DNA from 3 places in the Companilactobacillus pabuli genome. Region 1 is predicted to be linked to each of the others. Evidence: predicted binding sites of a transcription regulator. Region 1 holds the regulator's gene; each other region holds the start of a gene.

What was found. Region 1 encodes HrcA, which represses chaperone genes, less so after heat shock. Its sites were predicted from a motif close to TTAGCACTCNNNNNNNNNGAGTGCTAA; they were not measured.
Region 2: a site for HrcA is predicted at 1,995-2,021, ahead of clpP (ATP-dependent Clp endopeptidase proteolytic subunit ClpP). Genes of this name have one in related genera too.
Region 3: a site for HrcA is predicted at 1,537-1,563, ahead of groES (co-chaperone GroES). Genes of this name have one in related genera too.

Annotation. Positions count from the first base shown of each region.
Region 1 covers NZ_CP049366.1:1,308,449-1,311,736, reverse strand. The annotation lists gene ribF (riboflavin biosynthesis protein RibF) at 1-435, shown strand, start outside; gene G6534_RS06355 (hypothetical protein) at 622-804, opposite strand; gene hrcA (heat-inducible transcriptional repressor HrcA) at 977-2,023, shown strand; gene grpE (nucleotide exchange factor GrpE) at 2,040-2,600, shown strand; gene dnaK (molecular chaperone DnaK) at 2,636-3,288, shown strand, end outside.
Region 2 covers NZ_CP049366.1:515,347-518,634, forward strand. The annotation lists gene G6534_RS02405 (DHA2 family efflux MFS transporter permease subunit) at 1-536, opposite strand, end outside; gene G6534_RS02410 (DNA-3-methyladenine glycosylase family protein) at 635-1,285, opposite strand; gene clpP (ATP-dependent Clp endopeptidase proteolytic subunit ClpP) at 1,387-1,974, opposite strand; gene G6534_RS02420 (acyltransferase family protein) at 2,076-3,200, opposite strand; gene G6534_RS02425 (LysR family transcriptional regulator) at 3,283-3,288, opposite strand, start outside.
Region 3 covers NZ_CP049366.1:1,585,324-1,588,611, reverse strand. The annotation lists gene G6534_RS07690 (cation:dicarboxylate symporter family transporter) at 1-754, shown strand, start outside; gene G6534_RS07685 (CPBP family intramembrane glutamic endopeptidase) at 840-1,466, opposite strand; gene groES (co-chaperone GroES) at 1,608-1,892, shown strand; gene groL (chaperonin GroEL) at 1,942-3,288, shown strand, end outside.

The DNA of each region.
Region 1 (3,288 bases):
GGTTCAAGTGCTATTAAAGAATTCATTACAAATGACAAGATTGCCGAAGCAAATGAGTTTTTAGGCTACAATTATCAAAACCAAGGCAAAGTCATTCATGGTCTACAACGCGGGCGGACACTCGGCTATCCCACAGCCAATATAGCTGTCGATGGTGATCAAGTGATTCCTTCAATTGGTGTTTATGCTACTAAAATAAAAGTAGATGGGGTTTGGTACAATTCAATGACCTCAGTAGGTTACAATGTTACTTTCAAAGAAAACACTGGTATTACGATTGAATCCAATATTTTTGATTTTAATCGAGATATTTATGGAGAACCAGTAGTAATCGAGTGGGTCAAATATTTACGTGGCGAAGTGAAATTTGACGGAGCAGACGGTTTGATCAAGCAATTAGAATTAGATAAACGTAATTCCTTAAAAGTATTGTAAAAGGAGAACTTGAGGTGCAAATGGGTCTTTCTTGAGTTAGGTTACCGACTAGATAACATTTTTTATTACTTATTTCGTGTAATTCAAAAATAGCATCTACTTTAAATATAGTGCCCATGCTTACTTGCACACTATTATCTAAGTAGATGTTTTTAATTTATTGATATAAGAAATAAAATCACTGCTCTAGTCCGGAACAGCAAAGAAAATTGGCTCAGTAGTGAGGTTATTCTTAGCAACTTGTTGCTTAGAATAAGGCCGAGTTTTGAGATTTTGCGCACTTGGTTTATGCAAAAGCTCAAAATCGTGCCCACTACGTTCCAGCCAAATTTTCTTTGCTGTGGAGGACGGAATTTTATCGTTAACCAAAGAAAGAACCTGCAAACCAAGTAGTTCTCTTTTTCAACGTTGATAATAATAAAGGCTTTTATGAAATAATTATGAAAAATGAGCGTGCATACTTGACACTATAAGGATAGATTGTTATATTTTACATTGTTAGCACTCAGGTATGAATAGTGCTAAAAAGGAGGACGGTATAATGCTATCACAACGTCAAGATGCAATCTTGAGAGAAGTCGTGCGCATATTTACAGATACCGGCCAGCCGGTTGGGTCGAAGACATTGATGAATGAATTACCATTTCATGTAAGTTCTGCGACAATCAGAAACGAAATGGCTTTACTTGAAGAAGTTGGGTATCTCGAGAAGACTCATCTTTCTTCAGGTCGAATTCCTTCAGCAATGGGATATCGCTATTATCTTGATCATCTGGTGCAACCAACTAGTGTGCCACAAGATATTGCCCAAAGAATTGACGAAGACTTCGGTAAAACATATCATCAAATCGGTGATATTATCGAACAATCCGCCAAGATCTTATCTCATTTGACCAGCTACACCGCAATTACATTGGGACCAGAAAGTAGTTCGATCCGTTTGACTGGATTTAGAATTGTCCCTTTGAACGCACATCAGCTTATGGCAATCATTGTCACAAGTGATAATAATGTAGAAAATAATATTTATACTGTCGATGATGATTTTGATACTTCATTAATTGAAAAAATCGTCAACATCGTGAATGACAAATTGGTTGGACAACCCCTTAATAAAGTTCTCCAAATGCTTCATAGCGATGTCCCAGCAATTCTTTCCGAATATATGTATTCAACAGATGGTTTGTTGGATATGATGGATTCACTCTTTAAGAAGGCTGAATCAGAGAAGTATTATGTCGACGGTCAATTGAATCTTTTGAATTATGCTAATAGCGACGATATGTCGGAAGTTCAGTCATTGTTCTCGATTATTAATCAAAGCAATGATTTGAGAAAATTATTGGATCCATCAATTTTAGATGATGGAATCAAGGTTCGTTTAGGAAGCGAATTAGGTAGTGATGCACTGAAGAATTACAGTATTATCACTGCTAATTATGATGTTGGACATCACGGTAAAGGTGTCATTGCCTTACTTGGTCCAACGACGATGCACTACTCGCAATTGATTGGTTTGTTAGGCGAATTTAGAGTTGAGTTAGCAAAAAGATTAATTGATTATTATTCAAGGTATGATGATTCTTGAAATTTAGGAGGAAGTAATGGCAGATAAACAAAAAGATCAAGATTTGAAGACTGCTAAAGAGGAAGCTTCAAAAAATGATAAAAAGGCTGAAAAAAAGCCAGCCGAAAAAAAAGTTGATCCCAAAGATGCAAAAATTAAGGATCTAACAGCCAAGAATGCGGACTTGGAAGATAAGTTCTTAAGAAGCCAAGCTGAAATTCAAAATATGAATAATCGTCATAAAAAAGAAGTTGCTGGCATGCTTAAATATGACGGACAAAAGCTAGCTACTGAAATTCTTCCGGTTTTAGATAACTTGGAACGTGCTTTGAATGTTGAAGCTACCGATGACTCAAGTAAACAATTGAAAAAGGGTATCGAGATGGTTCAACAACACATGGTTAAAGCATTGGAAGACAATCATGTAAAAGCTATCGACAATGCAGGTGAGAAGTTTGATCCTGCAGTTGCTCAAGCTGTTCAAACTGTTCCCGCAGATGATGATCACAAAAAAGATACTGTTGTTCAAGTCCTACAAAAGGGATACAAACTTGAAGATCGTGTCTTACGTCCAGCAATGGTTGTCGTTGCACAATAATAAGTAAATAAAAAATTAAAAAGAGGTTTAGGTTTATGTCTAAAGTTATTGGTATTGATTTAGGTACTACAAACTCTGCTGTAGCCGTTTTGGAAGGCGGTTCTCCAAAGATTATTACAAACCCAGAAGGTGCAAGAACAACTCCTTCAGTTGTTGCATTTAAAGATGGTGAAATTCAAGTTGGTGAAGTTGCCAAGAGACAAGCTATCACAAACCCTGATACAGTTTCATCAATCAAGCGTCACATGGGTGAAGCAGGTTACAAAGTTACTGTAGCCGGCAAGTCATACACACCACAAGAAATTTCAGCTTTCATCTTACAACACATTAAGAAGTTCTCAGAAGACTACTTAGGTGAAAAAGTTACAGATGCTGTTATCACAGTTCCTGCATACTTCAATGATTCACAAAGACAAGCTACTAAGGATGCTGGTAAGATTGCTGGATTAAACGTTCAACGTATCGTTAACGAACCAACAGCTTCAGCACTTGCTTATGGTCTAGATAATGACAAAGGTGATGAAAAGATTCTTGTTTATGACCTTGGTGGTGGTACATTTGATGTTTCTGTACTTCAATTAGGTGACGGTGTCTTCGAAGTACTTTCAACAAATGGTGATACACACCTTGGTGGTGATGACTTTGACCAAAAGATCATCGACTGGTTAGTTGAACAATTCAAGGCTGA
Region 2 (3,288 bases), 790 kb from region 1:
ATCATAATCAGCAAGAAGATGACGAATAATCCTTGCCATTTCAAAAAGTTTAAAACAATACCGGAAATAATTGGACCACTGGCTAAAGCAGATCCCATGACCAAACCTGCGTACCCCATAGTTGAACCACGTTTGTTTTCAGGTGTGATGGTCAATAAAACTGATTGAAACGATGGAAACAAGACTCCAACACCAATAGCTTCTAAAGCTCTACCAAGCATAGCCATCGGAAAGTTTTGAGCTGTAATAATGATCAATGTACCTAGCGCAAAAATTCCGACCACGCTTAAAAAGATTTTCTTAAATGAAAAATTATTTAATAGCCAAGGACTGATAGGCATCATGATACACATGATCAACATAAAACCAGTTGTTAACCATTGAATCGTTGGTGCCGTGACACCGAAGAATTTCATCAATGTTGGATAAGCAGTTGAAAGTGATGACTGACTGATCGACATTGTGAAAGTTCCTGATAGCAAAGTTATGATGAATAACTTCCGAGCTAGGCTATTTTGAATTTCACCCTTATTCATAAAAATATCCCTTCTTTGTAAAATCTAATACCAAATAAAGGATAGTCTAAATAAAAAAAGCTGTCCAACACAATGCCCGTAATACAGCGCTTTCAGGGCTATTTTTTGTATAAATGAAAAGTATTTTTAGTTAAGCCTAGATTTTTTGCTTGATACATATACCTACTAGCGATAGATGCATAGGGATGCCACTTGTAACATTTTTTCTCGACAGCTGTTTTTTTGAAATTATGAGTTTTATAAACCCAACTGTAACTTTGTAAAAAAGCGACATCCTCAAAAGGTAAAATATCTGGTCGATTTAATGAAAAAATCAGGAACATCTTTGCTGACCAAATACCGATACCCTTGACTGTGGTTAAGCTGTCGATAACTTGTGTATCTGACATTTGCAAATAATCTGAGAAGTTTATTTTATTTGTTAAAATTGCTTCCGTTAAATTTTGAATGTAGTGAACTTTAGAGTGTGAGATACCAATACTTAATAGTTGTTCATCAGACAAGTATTGAATGGTGGTTGGGCAAATCTTTCCAGCACATTCATTTGTTAAACGAGCAGTCAAAACTTTGGCGACTTTTTTTGAAAGCATTTGTTCAATGATTTGGCTGACTAAAAAGGCGTAGGCATCAGTTTGTAATTGGTAATTTATTGGACCCACCATTTGAATGACTTTAGCGAGGTGTTTATCTTTTTGAATCAAATATTGAACTGCAGGAGAATTTTGATCTAAATGTTTTAAGATAGTCATTTTTACCTCCAAATCAGTTTAATTATAAGAGGGAATAAACGCATTGAAGCAAAAAAATCTTCCCTTATCCAAAACGGATAAAGGAAGATTTTTATAAAAGATTATTTGTCAGCTTTGTTTGTCATGATTTCATCAATCAAACCATAGTCTTTAGCTTCTTGGGCTGTCATGTAGTTATCACGATCAGTATCCTTTTGAAGTTTTTCAAATGTTTGACCTGAGTTGTCAGCCAAAATGTGATTTAATCTCTTTCTTGTCTTCAAGATTTCTTGGGCAGCAATTTCAATCTCTGTTTGTTGACCTTGAGCACCACCTAATGGTTGGTGAATGAGGACAGTTGAATTTGGTAGGGCAAAACGTTTGCCTTTTGTACCTGATGACAACAAGACACTACCCATTGAGGCAGCTAAACCAGTTGCGATTGTTTGAACATCAGATTTAACGAAATTCATAGTATCCATGATAGCTAATCCGTCGGTAACTGAACCACCAGGTGAGTTGATGTACATGGAAATATCCTTGTCTGAATCTTGAGCATCAAGGAAAAGTAGTTCAGCAATGACAGTGTTTGCCATTTGACTGTTAACTTCACCAGATAACATGATGATTCTGTCTTTTAATAATCTTGAGTAAATATCATAGGCACGTTCGCCACGTGAACTTTGTTCAATAACTGTAGGAACTAACATAAAATGCCTCCTGTTTTTAATTAGCACTCTTAATAGCACAGTGCTAATTTAGCATACAATGTGTATCGGGTCAACAAACTAAGCTTGATAAATAAAAATATTTATTCAGTTGACTCTTGAACACGTTTTCTTGGTAAAGAATCTTTGATTTTTGACCAAATGATATGAAATGTATATGCAGAAGCAAATGATAGTATCCAGGTTAATAAATAGCAAACAATAATGGCTAAGATAGGATTAACATCTACTAAATTTTTACCACCTAAACGCCAAATGATTTGTAGCCAGAAGACGTTAGACAAGTAAGCACGGTAAGCATAAGTTGCTAGAAAATGGAATACTGGTAGAGCTTTGGAATTAGTATTGATATGTCTGATAGCCAAAGTTGCGACCAATCCGATAACTAATAAGGCGTATAAGGTCATCGAAGGTTTGTAATAAGGTGCATTAGCTAAACTGACAGGATAACCGAAATTAAAGAGCTCTTTATTAGTCCAGTAAAAGACAACTACGAAGAGAATTACTAAAATAGGAAAAGACTTCTTTAAAAACTTTTCTAGTTTGTCTCTAAACATCCACGATAGAACTCCAAAGATTCCGTAAATAACAAAACTAATAAAAATTCGATCGAGTAAATACCAACTTTGTTCATGAGGTCCATGGAAGACTTCTAAATCATAGAAACCAATCCAAGCTGCAAAAAAGACAACTGTGATAACTAAAGTCCAAATTCCACGTTTAGAGTTGTTTTTGACAAAGCGGGCTAGCATCCAGAAGAATGGCATTAAAATAATGAATTGTAACATCATCGTGTTATACCACAAATGTGGTGCGGCATTACCATTGATAAAATGCCAAAGAAATGAGCCAACGTTGTGATATTGGTTGATTTGTTGAACATTTGGCATGATCAGTAAGTAAGCTAGAGTCCACCAAATCGTGGGTACAAAAAGAGCAGACCATTGTTTTTTCATATAGCCACCATAATTAGCCAAGGTATTTTGGTTAGTCGTTCTAGTCGTGGTATACAAGATACCAAAAATAAAGGCTGGAGCAGTGAACTTAACTAAGTTATAAATAATACCAATTGGTGTTTGATAGTTATAAGTCGGACTAGTTGCAAGAACTAGACTCAATACGGTCTGCATCATAACGGCAGTACAAGCAAAGACCTTCATGTAATCACCAATGTCAGCCGGGCTTGTAGTGTCTTTTTTTATTTTCATGTGAAACACTCCTCTTGTAAATTTGTGAGATCAACAAAAGGAAACTTAGATTCAATATAAGCGCATTCAGAATAAAATGCAACTATAT
Region 3 (3,288 bases), 280 kb from region 1:
AGGTAAAGTTATCGTTGATGTTTTAAACGCTGTAGCTAACGTTATGTTCAAAGTAACCAACTGGGTTATGCGTTTAGCTCCAATTGGTGTCTGTGCTTTGATCGGTGTCACAGTTGGTGAAATGGGCTTTAATTCCCTTAAACCACTACTATTATTCATTGTGATTGCTTATGCAACAATGGCATTTTTCGTCTTTGTTGTTATGGCAGCTGTGGGACATTTGTTCCACGTTAAATTTTATGAAATGTTCAGAATTATTGAAAATGAAGTTACTTTAGCTTTCACGACTGCTAGTTCGGAAGCTGCTCTACCTAAGATGATGGAAAAAATGCAAGATTATGGTTCTTCTAAAGGAATCGTTTCGTTCGTTATTCCAACTGGTTATACTTTTAACCTTGATGGTTCAGCCATTTATCAATCATTGGCCGCTTTATTCTTGGCTCAAGCTTACAACATCAATTTAACTCTTGGGCAACAAATTACCCTTGTAGTAGTATTGATGTTAACATCTAAGGGGATGGCCGGAGTACCAGGTGCATCATTTGTCGTGCTACTAGCCACAGTTTCGACAATCGGTGTCCCAATGCAAGGCTTGACCTTCATCGCTGGTATTGACCGTCTCGTAGATATGGGACGTACTGCTGTTAACGTTGTTGGTAATTCACTAGCAACTGTTATCATTGCTAAGAGCGAGCATGAGTTCGATGAGGACAAGAGAGAGAAGTATGTCGCATCCTACAAGCGTGGAGACTAGATTTTCCATGTAGTAAGAAACAAACGATTTAAACACACGTAAATAGCCTACCGATAATTTTTATAATTACCGATAGGCTATTTTTTTAGGCAATACTCATGGTCAAAACAATGGCATTCATAATGATATGACTACCAGCGCTGACGTAAATATTTTTTGACTTGTAATAAATAAAAGCAAACCACAATCCCATTGCGACATAAACTAAGAATCTCGTATCTTGATGCATAAAAGCAAAGATAATAGCGGAAATAATTGCAGCAATATAGACGTTAGTAGGTTTGATCAAGTTGGCAAAGAACACTCTTCTGAAGATGATTTCTTCCATGATTGGAGCAGCAATCATTACATAAAGGAAATAGTAAGGATATTCTTTGACCATCAATAACAAACCAATCGTATTTTGCGAATTAGTGCTGGCATGGAAAACTAGTTGGTCTAAAAAGCCGATACCGAATTGAACAACGATGGCACCGATTGTACCTAAAATGATCCACTGTAAATCGTGATTGAGGTCAGATTTTTTTTCAAAAGCTAATGGACCACCTAATTTAACTAAGTAGATCATCACACCAGTTGCAATAAGTGAACCTAGTGTAATAGTGAGAAAATACGCTGAGCCCGTGATAGAGAGCATCGATAGGACTGTCCCTAACGATAACAATAGAATGTAGGTCAACAGCGTGAAGAACTGATTTTTTTGGTAAGACATGATTCCCTCCGAATTTTTTAAAGGTAAATACTTGCAACTTCACAATATAATGTTAATATAAAACTTGTGATTAGCACAAGAGATGTTTGAGTGCTAAAAAAGTTAAACAAACGTAGAATTACTATATTGGAGGTATTTAAATTGTTAAAACCACTTGGAGATAGAGTCATTGTAACAGTCGATAAAGAAGAAGAAAAGACAGTCGGTGGTATTGTTTTAGCTAACAATGCTAAAGAAAAGCCACAAACTGCTGAAGTTGTTGCTGTCGGTGCTGGATTAGTTACTGATGATGGCAAGACAGTACCTATGAACGTTAAGAAGGGTGACAAAGTTCTTTTTGACAAGTATGCAGGCTCAACAGTTAAGTACGAAGACAATGAATATTTAATCCTTCATGAAAAAGATATCATGGCAATCGTTGACTAATAAAAGTACTTTTAGATAAATTTTTACAGAAAATGGAGTGTGGAATTTAATGGCAAAACAAATTAAGTTTTCAGAAGATGCACGTTCAAAGATGATGGACGGTGTTAACAAATTAGCTGACACAGTTAAGACAACAATTGGACCTAAGGGTAGAAACGTTGTTCTTGAAAAGAGCTACGGTTCACCAGAAATCACAAACGATGGTGTTACAATCGCTAAGAGCATTGAACTAGAAGACCACTTTGAAAACATGGGTGCAAAATTAGTTTCTGAAGTAGCCTCAAAGACAAATGATATTGCCGGTGACGGTACTACTACAGCTACTGTTTTGACACAAGCAATCGTTAAAGAAGGTATGAAGAACGTTACAGCCGGTGCTAACCCTGTTGGTATCAGAACTGGTATCGAAAAGGCTACAAACGCTGCTGTTGATGAACTTCACAAGATTTCACACAAGGTTTCAGGTAAGAGCGATATTGCTCAAGTAGCTTCAGTTTCATCAGCTAGTGAAGAAACAGGTAAGTTAATCGCTGACGCTATGGAAAAAGTTGGTAACGATGGTGTTATCACAATTGAAGAATCAAAGGGTATCGATACAACTCTAGACGTTGTTGAAGGTATGCAATTTGATCGTGGATACATTTCACAATACATGGTTACAGATAACGACAAGATGGAAGCTGACCTTGACAATCCTTACATCTTGATCACAGACAAGAAGATTTCAAACATCCAAGATATCTTGCCATTACTACAAAAGATCGTTCAACAAGGTAAGTCACTACTTATCATCGCTGATGATATTGAAGGTGAAGCATTACCAACACTTGTTTTGAACAAGATCCGTGGTACATTCAACGTTGTTGCTGTTAAGGCTCCTGGCTTTGGTGACCGTCGTAAGGCTCAACTAGAAGATATTGCTACATTAACTGGTGGTACAGTTATTACTTCTGACCTTGGTCTTGAACTAAAAGACACAACAATGGATCAATTAGGTCAAGCTGGTAAAGTTACAGTTACAAAGGACAACACAACAATTGTTGAAGGTTCAGGTAACAAGGACGCTATCAATGAACGTGTTGACTTGATCAAGAAGCAAATTGCTGAAACAACTTCAGACTTTGACAAGGAAAAGTTACAAGAACGTCTAGCTAAATTAGCTGGTGGTGTTGCTGTTGTTAAAGTTGGTGCTGCTACTGAAACAGAACTAAAAGAACGTAAATACAGAATTGAAGATGCTCTAAACGCTACACGTGCCGCTGTTGAAGAAGGCTACGTTGCTGGTGGTGGTACAGCTTTGATGAACGTATTAGACAAAGTTACTGCTTTGAAGGCTGAAGGCGACATTCAAACAGGTATTAACATTGTTGCCCGTGCTTTGGAGGAACCATTACGT